Regions from separate parts of the Pseudoflavonifractor hominis genome, predicted to be linked through region 2. Evidence: riboswitches for the same ligand, from Rfam matches in the RefSeq annotation. Region 2 holds a riboswitch; the other holds the start of a gene.
The links. A riboswitch is a leader RNA that binds a small molecule or an ion and turns the genes downstream of it on or off. The one in region 2 is predicted to bind thiamine pyrophosphate.
Positions count from the first base shown of each region.

Region 1: it holds a riboswitch for thiamine pyrophosphate, as region 2 does, so the genes downstream of both, thiS (sulfur carrier protein ThiS) here and H8S34_RS04550 (energy-coupled thiamine transporter ThiT) in region 2, are expected to answer to the same signal.

Region 1 is NZ_JACOPR010000005.1:1,939-9,222, reverse strand. It holds gene H8S34_RS09050 (molybdopterin-containing oxidoreductase family protein) at 1-218, opposite strand, end outside; gene H8S34_RS09045 (carbohydrate ABC transporter permease) at 239-1,060, opposite strand; gene H8S34_RS09040 (carbohydrate ABC transporter permease) at 1,073-1,978, opposite strand; gene H8S34_RS09035 (radical SAM protein) at 1,991-2,938, opposite strand; gene H8S34_RS09030 (ABC transporter substrate-binding protein) at 3,030-4,373, opposite strand; TPP riboswitch at 4,984-5,092, shown strand; TPP riboswitch at 5,140-5,246, shown strand; gene thiS (sulfur carrier protein ThiS) at 5,297-5,491, shown strand; gene thiF (thiamine biosynthesis protein ThiF) at 5,492-6,127, shown strand; gene H8S34_RS09015 (thiazole synthase) at 6,144-6,917, shown strand; gene thiH (2-iminoacetate synthase ThiH) at 6,935-7,284, shown strand, end outside.
Region 2 is NZ_JACOPR010000002.1:371,173-378,456, reverse strand. It holds gene ileS (isoleucine--tRNA ligase) at 1-840, shown strand, start outside; gene H8S34_RS04565 (hypothetical protein) at 906-1,085, opposite strand; gene H8S34_RS15325 (hypothetical protein) at 1,275-1,406, shown strand; gene lspA (signal peptidase II) at 1,995-2,486, shown strand; gene H8S34_RS04555 (RluA family pseudouridine synthase) at 2,461-3,381, shown strand; TPP riboswitch at 3,429-3,543, shown strand; gene H8S34_RS04550 (energy-coupled thiamine transporter ThiT) at 3,622-4,203, shown strand; gene H8S34_RS04545 (HAD-IIB family hydrolase) at 4,225-5,046, shown strand; gene H8S34_RS04540 (branched-chain amino acid transporter permease) at 5,106-5,474, opposite strand; gene H8S34_RS04535 (AzlC family ABC transporter permease) at 5,468-6,184, opposite strand; gene H8S34_RS04530 (YegS/Rv2252/BmrU family lipid kinase) at 6,625-7,284, shown strand, end outside.

The DNA.
Region 1 (7,284 bases), on a different contig from region 2:
TCCCACTGGCCGCTCCCCCGCGGTCCGACCCGGCGCATGGGGTGTTTTACCCGCTGTGCATGGTTCATAAGCTCCAGGGCATGAAGCCCCGTGGGGCAGGAGATGGTTCCCTCCTCATGGGCCGGACGGATGGCCGCTGGCCGGCCGGCGGCATCCAGTGACACCGCCATATGGCACTCCCGGTCGCAGAAGCGGCAGGTCATCGTTTGTATCTGCATCTGTGTAACCTCCCAAACAGTCAGTTTTTGATTCCTGTTCCGGCAATTCCGGCAATAAAATAGCGTTGGAAAAAGACATACACCAAAAAGGGCGGCAGGAAATTCATCAGCGCCCCGGCCATGGTGATGCCATAGTTGATGGTGTGGGTCCCCTGGATGGAGGCAAGTCCCACCGGGAGGGTCCGTGTGGCGTCGGTATTGGAGATGATCAGAGGCCAGAGGAAGCTGTTCCAGCTCCGGGCAAAATAGAGAATGGCCACCGTGATCAGGATGGGCCGGATGACCGGCAGGACAATGTTCCAGTAGATCCGGAAATCCCGGCAGCCATCCACCCGGGCGCTCTCAAAGAGCTCCTTGGGCAGGGCCAGGATAGCCTGCCGGATCAGGAGCAGTCCCAGCATGGAGGGAATGGGGGCGATCAGCGGGAAAAAGTTGTCGATCATTTTCAGCTTCCCCATCATCAGCCAGAGGGGAACCACCGTGGCGGTGAACGGGATGGCCATCGAAATCATGAGGAAGTTCATGAGTCCCCGGCTTCCCCGGAAATGCTTTTTGGCAAAGGCAAAGGCGCCCAGACTGCACACCGCCAGGGTCAGCAGTACACCGGCTAAGGAGATCACGATGCTGTTGCGCACCCAGAGGGAAAAGCCACTCACGGCAAAGGTCTTTCGGAAGTTGTCCAGCGTGTAATCCGCCGGATTGAAGCTGATCAGATAGGGTGAATAGGTCTCCTGAAGGGAGCAGACCAGCATATACGCAAAGGGGAGCAGCATCAAGAGTGCAAGGGATACAAAAAACACATACCCCAGTGCACTCAGCACCTTGGAATATCCTTTTTTCATGTCTCTCCCCCCTTAATACAGTATATTTTCTTTCCGGCCAGCCAGTCTGCGCTGCACGATGGTGAGCACAGCGATCACCAGGATCAGCACATTGCCGATGGCCATGGCGAAGCCGATCTTGGAGTATTTGAAGCTGTACAGATAGAGGTAGACCATTGCCGTCATGGTCGTGGAGCGTCCCGGTCCACCTCCCGTCATGGTGTACACCAGATCAAAACTCTGGAAGGCCGAGATGCTCCCCAGCAGGATGACCAGCAGGGTCATGGGCCGCATCAGCGGGAAGGTAATCTTCCAGAAGATCTGAAACTGGCTGGCCCCGTCGATCTTGGCCGCCTCATAGTAGCTGTGGGGAATATCCAACAGGGCCGCCAGATAGATGACCATATAGTAGCCCGACCCAATCAGGATCTCGATCACGATCAGAGTGGGAAAGGCGGCCTTCTCACTGCCCAGCAGTAGGGAGGGATTGAGCCCGAAAAGAGAAAAGAGCGTGTTCAGCGGAGAACTGGGATTGTTGAGCAGGATACGGCAGACAATGCCCACAATGCTCACAGAGGCCAGGCTTGGAATAAACATGGCCCACCGCACAAACTGCGTGGCGGGGTTTTTCCCCTTCCGGTCGATCCAGGATGCCGTCAAAAAGGCCAGGATGGTCTGTCCCGGTACCACCGTAATAACAAAAATCAGCGTATTGATGAGGGACTGACGGAAAATGCGGTCCTCAAACAGCGCTTTATAGTTTTCCACTCCATTAAAGTGAGGGGTAGAAAGGGCGTTATACTGCGTGAAGCTCAGCACCACCGAGATCAGGATGGGAATGATCCAGAAAAAGATCACAATGGCAAGCATGGGCAGGATGTAGAGGTAGGAGCTCCAGTCCTGTTTCTTCCGACGGGGATATGCCAACTCCTTTGACATAACTGCACCACCTTAATCAGGAATTCCAAAGAGATGATTCATGGAGAGTTTATAGCTGTGGGCCCAGAGATGGATCTGCCGGTAAATGGGATCGTTGCCCCGCTTTGCGGCCAGACTGTCGTAGACCGCTTTGACCTCCTCATAGCTGTGGAGATCAAAGATGCTGCACACCTTCGACTCATCGTTACAGCCACGGCCCGGGATGACATTACAGAATTCACTCAGGGTGATGGATTCCGGCTCCACAAACTGTTCCAGGTACTTCTCTGCATGCTTCTCCAGCTCATAGAGATGCCCGAAGAAAATCTCCCGGGTGGCGTCTTTCATCTCCTCGGCACTCAGCGTACCGCGCAGGTAGGGCTCAAATTCTCCCGAACCGTTGAAGTAGGCGAAAATGGAGTGGAGACGCAGTCCGACCGAATCGGCAAACGCTTTGGCGCCATAGATCTCCCCAAGGTTGAACTGATAGAGGTGGAAATTGATATACGCATCTCCCTTGAAGCCTCTCCGGCGGAGCTCTTTCATGGTGGTGCGGATGTTCTGCTTTACCTGCTCAAAATCAAACCCGTGAATGCGGTCGTAGGAACTCTGGCTGAAGCCCGGCATAGAGAAAAGGATGCTCTCCATATGCCCACAGTCCCCCAGTCCAGAGAAATCCATACAGCGCCCGGCATTGGTGCTCATGTCCACCCGCAGCCCATGCTCCCGCATGTAATTGAGAATCCCCGCAAGATGGGGGTTCAGAGTGGGCTCATACCAGTTGTAGATGTGGAACAGCGCATCCGGCGTCATGATCTGATGGTCCAGCATATGCCGGGCCAGACGGTCAAAGGTAGGGACATCCATGTAGTAGGCCGGAAACCGGCTGCTGTATCCAGTCCGGTTGGCCTGACCGGTCAGGCAATATTTGCACCGGGCATTGCATTTGTTCAGGATATCCATGTAGATTTCAGGATACATTGAGAAAACCGCCTTTCCAAAAAAACAGGCAAAGCAGGCGTCCGCCTTGCTTTGCCTGTTTTTTAATCTGTTTGTCAGAAATCCCAGCCGATCAGTTGGCCGGAGCAGCGTAATCCAGGCTGTTGGCGAATTCCGCCACCTCGTTCATGGCGTCCTCGGGGCTGACGTTTCCGTTCATCATCTCCTGCAGGGTCTTCCACAGGAAGTCATAGACCTCGGTGGCACGGCGGGCGGCCTTGATGGGCCGGATGGAGGTATCCAGGCTGGCCGCCAGGGCCTCCTTGGTCACCTCATAGCCGTGATCCTCCTCGCCCACGGTGGAGGGCGCGCTTCCGGTCAGCTCGCGGTACTTGGCGCCTCCCTCGGGGCCCGTCATGTACTTGACCAGCTCCCAGCCCAGCTCCTTGTCCTCACAGGCGGACATGAGCACGATCTGGTCTACACTGGCACGGGCGCCCATATCGCCGTTGGGGCCCTGGAGGTCATAGGTAAAGCCGTACTCGAAGTCCCCGTCAGCCAGCTTGTTGAAGGTGCTCTCCGAAGTGCCCACGAAGGCCAGGGCCGCATTTCCGGGCACAAAGTAGTTGTCAAAGGCCTCGTTGTTGATGAGGGACATGGTGTCCTCAGGGAGGGCATTGTAGGTATTCTTCAGATCATAGAGCAGCTGCGCGGCCGCAATTCCCTGCTCGCTGTTGATGATGCACTTGCCCTCGTCGTCAAAGATGTCGCCGCCGGCCTGCCAAATGAAGTTATACCAGTTCCAGTTCAGGTCCTGATAGAAGGTCTGGCCCCAGCCCTGGGCCACACCGTACTGGTCAATCTTTCCGTCGCCATCGGTGTCCTGGGTGGCCTTCTGGGCAATGCGGATCACATCATCCCAGGTCTTGGGGGCCTCTTCCCCGATGGAGTCCAGAATGGTCTTGTTGTAGACCAGGCCGCTGACCGCCTGGGGACCGCTCTGGGCGATACCATAGAACTTGCCGAAGATCTTGTATTTGTCCGTCAGAGTCGTATAGGTGGCATAATCCTCTTCCGTCAGGTAGTTGCTCAGATCCTCCACCGCGCCGGCATCGATATAGGTGGGGAACATCTCAACATACATATAGCCCACGTCCGGCCCGGTCCCTGTGGAAATACCGGAGCTGTACTTGGCCTCATAGTCTTTCCAGGAGATAAACTGGAAGGTAACGTCCACGTTGTGCTCCTCCTCAAAGGGAGCCACAACCTCATCCCAGATCTCCGCATCGTTGCCATCGGTTGCCTTGGCCGGCAGCCAAACTTCCAACACCTTCGTGCTCTCTCCCTCCGAGCCCCCCTGTGTGGGTGCCGCAGAAGGATCGCTCCCGGCGCTCTGTCCGCCACAGGCGGCCATTGAGAGCGTCAACACCGTGGCAAGGCCAGTGGTACCAATTCTTTTACCCCAGATGTGTGCCATGAAAAACTCCTCTTTCTTTCTAAAGTTGCAAGGAAATCCATAAGTTAAGATAGCAGACTTAGAATGAAAACTCAAATTGCAATAACGAATAAATCACTGGCACAAATATAGAAAAATTTAATTTTTATACACTTTCTATCCAGTTCCATTTTGATTCTGCCATCCTCTTCCTTCCTGCTTCCCACCACACTTTTCTATCGAAAATTCAGATATGTTTTGTGCCATTTTAGTATTATTATTGTACTTTTAAAATTTTTGTGTCCTCCACCTACGTACACATGTCCAAATTCATATAATGACCCAACATGCAAAACGGATGAGATATTTGAATTGCCCGCGCTTGCGTTTTCCTCCCTTACGTCTTCCCTTTCCGTGTAAAAAGAAAAAATTGACACCTGATATGATGCCAATTTGCCCCCTTCCCTACTCCCCTATCCAGTCCTATAAGGGAAAATATGGCGGCCTATATATGCGCTCAGATTTAAACAAAAGCAAGAGTCAAATGCACATAGATTATGTGTTCTCTTTTGCTTCCTTACTCTTTGTGTTTTTTGTGCTTTTTTAGATAGCCTATTGTATTTTCATAAAACAAGGTGTACAATATCTAATCGAATAAATACAGGGGAGCTTGTGTTTGCAGGCTGAGAGGAAGTAACCGAACTTCGACCCTATAACCTGATGCGGATAATGCCGCCGTAGGAAGTCATACACAAGGATTTTTTACAGGAGGCATCCGAAAGGGTTGTCTCCTGTTTTTATTTTACAATTAAAAAAAGCGGGGAGCTTGTATGACAGGCTGAGAGGAAGGTGCAACCTTCGACCCATAAACCTGATTTGGATAATGCCAACGTAGGGATTTTTGTGAGTGTTGCGGGAAACGTCCAAATCGGAGGTTTCCCGTATTTTATTTTGGAGGTGCAATCGTGGTAAAGGTAAATGGCACGGAACTTGATGTTGCAGGAAAGACAGTGTCGGAGTATCTGGCAACAACCGCCTATGATCCCAAACGAATCGCAGTTGAACAAAATGGCGACATCGTATTTAAGTCTCAGTACGATGATACCATTCTTAAAGATGGCGATCGTTTGGAGATCGTCAGCTTTGTGGGAGGTGGTTGATTGATACCGTCTAAAAAAGAATGGACGGACGCTTTGATTGCCCGCCACGGAGCCACACTTTATAAACAGTTTTCTTCCGCAACTGTTGCAATTTGCGGCCTTGGCGGTCTTGGATCAAATATCGCCGTCGCTTTGGCAAGAGTTGGAATCGGTAAACTGCTGCTGATTGATTTTGACCGTGTAGACATAACCAATCTGCACCGACAGCAATACAAGGCAAATCAAATCGGATCCTACAAGGCAGATGCTCTTGTGGAAAATCTGTTAGAGATTGCCCCCTATACGGAACTCCAAGCTGTAACAGCAAAGATCACAGAGGAAAATTTCGCGCGTCTGCTAAAAGACGCGGATATTGTATGTGAAGCATTTGACGATGCAGAGTGCAAGGCAATGATTGTAAACGGCGTTTTAGAGCAATTACCCCAGTGCTATTTGGTTGCAGCTTCCGGCATGGCTGGTATAGATACGCCCAATACCATTAAAACAAGAAAAGTTACGAAACGATTTTACCTATGCGGTGATGAAGTCAGCGATGTGGCAAATACCATTGGACTGGTGGCCCCTCGTGTTATGCTTTGCGCCGCACATCAGGCTCATACCGTCCTGCGTATCCTCGCAGGCAAATATGAAGTATAAGAAAGAAGGAGTTATTATGGTTAACAACGATAAGCTCGTCATTGGCGGTCACGAATTTAATTCACGTTTTATTTTGGGTTCCGGTAAGTATTCCATGAAGCTCATTGAAGCTGCAATCAAAGATGCCGGTGCAGAAATCATCACGCTTGCTGTTCGCCGTGCAAACACCAAGGAGCATGAAAACATTTTGGACTACATCCCAGAAGGCATCACCCTGCTGCCCAACACCTCCGGTGCAAGAAACGCAGAGGAAGCTGTCCGTATTGCCCGTCTTGCGAGAGAACTTGGCTGCGGTAATTTTGTGAAGGTAGAGATCATGCGTGATACCAAGTATTTGCTGCCCGACAACCAGGAAACCATTAAGGCTACTGAGATTCTTGCAAACGAAGGCTTTGTTGTCATGCCTTATATGTATCCTGATCTGAACGCTGCCCGTGATATGGCGAATGCAGGCGCGGCTACCATTATGCCTCTGGCTTCGCCCATCGGCTCTAACAAGGGTTTGGCAACCAGAGAATTCATTCAGATTCTCATTGATGAGATTGATCTGCCTATTATCGTGGACGCTGGCATTGGTAGACCTTCGCAGGCTTGTGAAGCCATGGAAATGGGTGCGGCTGCTATTATGGCGAACACCGCCCTTGCAACTGCCGGAGATCTGCCGCTGATGGCATCTGCTTTCCGTCAGGCTATCGAAGCAGGCAGAAAGGCATATCTGTCCGGTCTGGGCCGTGTGCTGACCCGAGGTGCTTCTGCTTCCGATCCTCTGACCGGCTTCCTGCGTGATTAAGGAGAAGGAGAACGACTATGGAAAATCAATTTTTTGTAGATTCTGAGTATCTGTCACCGGCTGCTCTGGAGAAAAAACACAAACTGGAAACAGACCCGTCCAGTCGTAAAAATCACATGGAATATTTGCCGGGTATGGAGATCATCGAATCTGATGTTTGCCAGCAGGTTATGTACCAGATGAACTCCTTTGATTATTCCGTCTATACTGCTCGTGATGTTCGTGCTGCCCTCGACCATGAGACTTGCTCTGTCGAGGACTTCAAGGCACTCTTATCTCCTGCCGCGGAACCTTTTCTGGAAGAAATGGCACAGAAAGCCCGCATGGAGACAAGCAAGCACTTTGGCAATACTGTTTACTTATTTAC
Region 2 (7,284 bases):
CTCTCCCAGGCCTACCTGAAGATCCGCAACACCGCCCGCTACATGCTGGGCAACCTCTGCGACTTCGAGCCCGACACCGACGCCGTGGCCGTGGAGAACCTGATGGAGCTGGACCGCTACGCGCTGTACCGCTTCAACGAGCTGGTCAAGACCGTGCGCGCCGCCTACGACCGCTATGAGTTCCACGCTGTCTACCGCGCCGTCTACAACTTCTGCGTGGTGGATATGTCCAACTTCTATCTGGACATCATCAAGGACCGCCTCTACTGCGGCAATGAGGCCGAGCGCCGCTCCGCCCAGACCGCCCTGTACAGCATCCTGGACGGCATGACCCGGCTCATCGCCCCCATCCTGGCCTTCACCTCCGACGAGATCTGGCACGCCATGAAGCACGCCAAGGACGTGGACGGCGAGAGCGTTCTCTTCAACGAGATGCCCGGCGACAACGCCGCCTATGCCCTGGACGAGGCCGCCAAGGCCCGCTGGGAGAAGCTGGTCAGCCTGCGCGACGCGGTGAACAAGGCCCTGGAGAACGCCCGCAATGCCGGCGTGTTTAAGAAGGCCCAGGACACCGAGATCACCCTCTCCGTGTCTGAGGCGGACGCCGCTTTCCTGGCCGGCGTGGACCTGGCCAGCCTGTGCATCGTGTCCAAGGTCACTGTCACCACCGAGGCGGTGGAGGGCGAGCGGAACGAGGAGTCCCTCATCCCCTGCACCATCGCCGTGAAGCTCTCTGAGGCCCCCAAGTGCCCCCGCTGCTGGAACCACTGCGATTCCATCGGGACTGAGGGTCACCACGCCGAGCTGTGCGACCGCTGCGCCGCCGTGGTGGAGGGTTAATTTCCCCCTTAAAATCCGATTTTATAAAAAGCCCGCTCCCGGAACCTTCCGGGAGCGGGCTTTTATCACGGATCGGTAGAGACAGGGCCGTAGAGCAATTCATACTCCCGGATATGGCTGCGCAGCACCAGGCGGACATAGCGGGACAGGGAGCGGTTGGTCTGCTTGGACAGGGCGCGGGCTTTGGCCTTGAGTTCCGGGGGGACCTGGACGGAAATGCACTGGTCTTTTTTGGAATTAGACATAGGTGTCACCTCCTTTGTATCTATATAATATCATTTAGATAGATATAGTCAATATCTATTTGTATCTATTAGAACTATTGTTGTAAAAAAGTAGAGCGGGTATGATAATAGCATCTATTAGAGTCATTAGGAGTGACGACGATGTCTGTACAGGCCAATCCGTATCCGTTGCGCTTGGAAAAAGAGCATATGGAAAAAATTAAAGTTTTAGCCAAACGGGACAAGCGCTCCATCAATATGCAGCTCTGCCTGGCGGTGGAGACCTATCTGGAGCAGTACGAGAAGGAGCACGGCAAGATCCCCGTGAAGCCGGAGGAATAATCGGCCTTTTGCCGGTGTCCTCGCCGGACGGGCGCGCCTGTTCGGCGGGAACTCCTCTTTCTTTTCGAAAAGAAAGAGGAGGGAAAGAAAACGCCGGAGGGGGAACGAGGACGCTTCCCCCTCCGGACCTCCCCCTCAGTGCACCCCCGGCGGAACAGAGGGAACCGCGTCAGCAAAGGTGCGTACCCATATCGGGGGAAGATTTCCGCCGCTGAAGAGAGGTTTTGGTCTGGTGCTTGCGGAAGCCCCCGGCTTCGACTGCCGTCGGGAGAGAGTGCTTCCGTTTATTGACAAGCTCACCGGGTACCTCATAGGCAGCCGCCATTGCCTTTGGCCCATCGGGCTTTTGCAATTGCTGAGACTTTCAGCCCAGCCCGTTGGGGCGTACTTTGAGGGGGCGCCGGGGGAACCATCCCCCGGCCCGTTCTTTCCCGCCGCTTTCTTACGGAAAAGAAAGCGGTGCCCTCGCCGGGGAGGCGGTTCCCGCCGAACAGGCGCGCTCCCCCCGCCGGGCAGGCGTACTCCAGTTGCCACACCGCCGGAACCGTGATAAAATAAAACGATTCTAACTTCCAAAGGAGCCTTTTCATGCTGTATGCAGTGCTTGTTGCGGCCCTGGTGGCCATCGACCAGGTGGTCAAATACCTGGTGCGGGCCAACATCCCGCTGGGGGAGTCCATCCCCTTCCTGCCCCATGTGATGGATCTGACCTATGTGCAGAACACCGGGGCGGCCTTTTCCATGTTCTCCGAGCACACCTGGATGCTCACCCTGCTCTCGCTGGTCGTGTCGGTCCTGCTGGTCCTGGTGCTGGTCAAGGGCTGGGTCACCCGGACCCGGCTGGGCCGGGTATGCGTGGCGGTGGTGCTGGCCGGGGCGGTGGGCAACCTCATCGACCGGGCCCTTTTCAACTTTGTCACCGATATGTTTGAGACCACCTTTATGAATTTCGCGGTCTTTAACGTGGCCGACATCTGCGTGGTGCTGGGGGGCATCGGCTTCTGCGCCTACTATCTCTTCCTCTATGAGAAGCTGGAGGGAAAGGAGAGCGGCCATGACGACGCTGGAACTGCGGGCTGACCGGACCGGCGAGCGGGCCGACAGCTTCCTGGCCCGGACGGTGGAGGGCCTCACCCGCTCCGCTGCCCAGCGGCTGCTGGAGGAGGGGGCGGTGCGGAAAAACGGCGCCTCCGTGAAAAAGAACGAGAAGCTCACCGAAGGGGATACGCTGATCCTCTCCCTCCCGGAGCCAGAGCCGGTGGACATCCTGCCCCAGGACATTCCGCTGGACGTGGTGTATGAGGACGACGACGTCATCGTGGTCAACAAGCCCGTTGGCATGGTAGTCCACCCGGCCGCCGGCCACCCGGACGGCACGCTGGTCAATGCCCTCCTCCACCACTGCGGCGACAGCCTCTCGGGCATCAACGGGGAGCTGCGGCCCGGCATCGTGCACCGGATCGACCGGGACACCTCCGGCCTGCTCATCGCCGCCAAGAACGACTTTGCCCATCTGGGACTGGCCGAACAGCTCCAGGACCACTCCCTCTACCGGGAGTATGAGGCCATCTGCGTGGGCAACCTCCGGGAGGACCGGGGCACCGTGAACGCCCCCATTGCCCGGCACCGCACCGACCGCAAGCGCATGGCGGTGGACCCGGAGGGGCGGGAGGCCGTCACCCACTGGACCGTGCTGGAGCGGCTGAGCGGATACGCCTACATCCAGTGCCGTCTGGAGACCGGGCGCACCCACCAGATCCGGGTACACATGGCGTCCATCGGCCACCCCCTGCTGGGGGACGTGGTGTACGGGAGCAAGCGTCCCTACCCCGGCCTGGCGGGCCAGTGTCTCCACGCCCGGCGGCTCTCCTTCGTCCACCCCCGCACCGGGGAGCGCATCACGGTGGAGTGCCCTCTGCCCGACTGGTTCCAGGCCGTGCTGGCCAAGCTGCGCCGGATGAGTGCCGCGCCTTGACAAGGGAAACGGGGCCGGTATAGAATAGGGTATAACCACAGAACAACTCCAAATCCCAGGGGTGTCGGGCGCAAGTCCGGCTGAGATCCGCGCGTAGCGCCGCGCGGGGACCCTTGACCTGATCCGGATCATGCCGGCGTAGGAAGTTGGATTCATACGGGGAAGGACCATGTCGTTTCACTCGTACCGCACTGCGCCCAGGGGCTGCGCTGCGGTACATCTTTTTAGGAGGAAAACGATATGAACCTGACCATGGAAGCCAGACCCCGGGCCAGCCGGACCCGGGTGCGCATGCTGTGTGAGGGGGCCCTTTTGGTGGCGGCCGCCCAGATCCTCAGCTATGTGAAGTTTCTGGAGCTGCCCAACGGCGGCGCCCTGACCCCGGCCATGTTCCCGGTGCTGCTCTTTGCGGTGCGCTGGGGCTGGAAGGACGGGCTGCTGGGCGGCCTTGTGCTGGGCATCCTGCAATTTATGTTTGACGGCGGCTTTGCTCTGGGGTGGCAGTCCATCCTGGGGGACTATCTGCTGGCCTTCACGGCGCTGGGCCTGGCCGGTGTGTTCCGGGGCCGCCGCTGGGGCATCTTTGCCGGGACCGTGCTGGGCTGCGCCGGGCGGTTCCTGGTGCACTATGTGGTGGGTGCCACCATCTGGGCCGAGTACATGCCGGAGGAGTTTCTGAGCATGACCATGACCAGCCCCTGGCTCTACTCCCTGCTCTACAACGGGGTGTATATGCTGCCCAACATGGTGTTGGCGCTGGTCATCGGGGCGCTGCTCTACCGGCCCATGGGGCGGTATCTGACCGGCGCGGACATCGAATAAGAAGGAAGGTAGGGTGATCCCTTGGGCAAGTTTGACGGCGTACTGCTGGTAAGTGATTTTGACGACACCCTCTACGGGACGGATCTGACCGTGTCCCGGGAGAATGTGGAGGCCATCGCCTACTTTACGGCGGAGGGCGGACGTTTTACGGTGGCCACGGGCCGGGCCCGGCCTGCCTTTGCCCCCTGCGCTTCCCTGGCCCCCATCAATGCGCCGGTCATCCTGTCCAACGGCTCGGCCCTGTACGATTTCGACCGGGGAGAGATGGTCTGTGAGACCTTCCTGCCCGAGCGGGTCCTGGGGGACCTGATGGAGCTGACCTTCGTGGTCCCCGAGATCGGGCTGGAGGCCTACCACGGGGACGACATCTACCTCCACAATCCCAACATCATCACCCGCAACCATCTGGCGCGGGTGGGCGCGCCCGGAGAGGAGAAGGCCATCCGGGACATCCCCGGCCCCCTCTCCAAGGTCCTGCTGGAGCACGACCGCCGCAGCGTGCTGGAGCGGGCCCGGGAGTACATCCTCTCCCGCTGGGGAGAGTACTATGAGGCCATCTTCTCCAACCAGGTGCTGCTGGAGCTCACCGCCAAGGGGAGCAACAAGGGCGGCATGGTGGAGGAACTGGCCCGCCGCCTGGGGATCGGAGCGGAGCACATTTACTGCGTGGGAGACAATGAGAACGACATCCCCATGCTGGCGCGCTCGGCCATCCCCTTTGCCCCGTCCAACTGCGCCCCTGTGGTGCGGGAGTGGGGAGCCCGCCTGGTCTCCTCCTGCGACGAGAGCTGCGTGGCCGAGATCATTGGCATCCTGGACGGGCGCTATCCGGCCCGGCCGTGAAAAGCGTGAAAAAACTGCCCTCCGGCGCGCAATCCTGCGCCGGAGGGCAGCTTTGCCTCTCAGGGAAAGACCGCCTGGACCAGTACCATGTAGAGCACCGTCCCCCCGAAGATGGAGAGGAGCGTGTTGCGCTTCCACAGGTGGAGGAGGGCCACCACCAGTACCGACAGGAAGGCGGGGAGCCACTCCCCCGCGGCCTGGAGGGGGAGCAGATGGGGAAAGCCGTCCCGCAGGGCCAGAAGCGGGCCCTTGAGACAGTAGATGATGAGCATGGCGATGATGGCGGGGGGCAGCACCCGGCCCAGATAGAGCACTAGCTTGGGCGGATGGTCTCCCCGGTCAAAGAGGAGAAAGGGCAGGGCCCGGGTCAAAAAGGTGACCACCGCCATCACGGCGATGGCGGCCACGGCCTGTATAGGGGTCAGCATGTGGTTTCCTCCTCTCCGGCGGCGGTGCCGCGCTCATCCAGACGCTGGCGCAGCAGGAGCAGCACCAGCACGATCACGCCCAGGGCGGGCAGAAGCATGTTCTCCGCCCCCACCAGGAAGAGACTCAGCAGGGTCACCCCGGCCCCCAGCAGGGCGGGGAGATGGCGCTTGTAGGCGCTCCACTGGTCCACGGCGATGACCACAAAGAGGGCGGTCATGGCAAAGTCGATGCCGGTGGTGTCGATGGGCAAAAGGGCCCCCGCCACCGCGCCGATGACCGAGCCTAAAATCCAGTAGGACTGATCCAGCAGGGCGATGGAAAAATAGAAATTCCTGGGGTCCACGCCCACGGGGGGCTGCACCGAGCTGAGCAGCGCATAGGTCTCATCCGTGAGGGAAAAGATCATGTAGAACTTGCGCAGGCCCATGCCCCGGAATTTTTCCAGCATGGAGAGCCCGTAGACCAGGTGGCGGAAATTGATGAGCAGGGTCATCACGGCCACGGTGCTCAGAGCGGCGGCCGAGGAGAGCAGGCTCACCCCCAGATACTGTCCGGAACCGGCGTAGATGGTCAGACTCATGAAAAAGGCCCAGATGAAATTGTATCCGATGGCCTGGAGCATGAAGCCAAAGGCCATGCCGATGGCCAGATACCCCATCAGGACGGGGACCGTCACCGGGAAGGCGGCGGCCAGGGATTTGCGGTCCATGTGAAATCACTTCCAACTCTATGGTATCTGATACAGCATTGTACTAAAGTGGAGAGAAAAAAGCAAGTCCCGGGCCTGAGGTTGTTTTTTTGGCGGATTCTTGTATAATAATGTCTACTGAATAAACCGCCATGCGGTTTATTCGCGCGGCATTGCCGCTCAATGGATGTGAAAGCGGCTGAGATCAGCCGTTTTCACATCCATTGAGACATTGCTGCAATGAGTATACTCACACACGTGCCACGGCACCTGTGTGAGTGGTGCAAGGATTTTGGCCGCAAACGGCCCAAAATCCTTGCACTTGAACAAAGCTATTTTACCTTGAAAGCCAAGGCTTTCAAGGTAAAACAGCTTTGTTCAGTACACATTATAATAATGTCTGCTGTAAGAAGGTGCGCCCCACCCTGTGGTCAGGGCGCAGGAAAGGAAGGATGTCTGCGGTGAAACGTCTGCTGTTTATCTATAATCCCCATGCGGGCAAGGGGCGGAGCAAGAGCCATATTTCCGATGTTGTGGACTGCTTTACCCGGCAGGGCTGGCTGGTGACCATCCACCCCACCCAGGGCAAGGCGGACGCCGCAGCGGTGGCCGCCGATCTGGGGGGCAGCTTTGACCGGGTGGTGTGCTGCGGGGGAGACGGGACCCTGCACGAGACCATCACCGGGCTCATGGGCCTCACCAACCGCCCGCCGGTGGGCTATATCCCCGCCGGGACCACCAACGATTTTTCCCGGAACCTCCACCTGCCCCGTAGCTTGGCGGGCCGGATGGAGACCGCCGGGGCAGGTGTGCCCCGGCCGGTGGACATAGGCCGCTTCAATGGGGAGTACTTTATCTATGTGGCGGCCTTCGGGGCCTTTACCGATGTGGCCTACGATACGCCCCAGCCCTTTAAAAACGCATTCGGCCATCTGGCTTATGTGCTGGAGGGAGCGGCACGGCTGCCCTCCCTTCAGTCCTACCGCCTGCGGGTGGAGCACGACGGGGGCACCGAGGAGGGGGACTTCCTCTTCGGCATGGTGAGCAACACCGTGTCGGTAGGGGGCTTCAAGGGGGCCAACACCGAGCGGGTGGAACTGGACGACGGGCAGTTTGAGGTG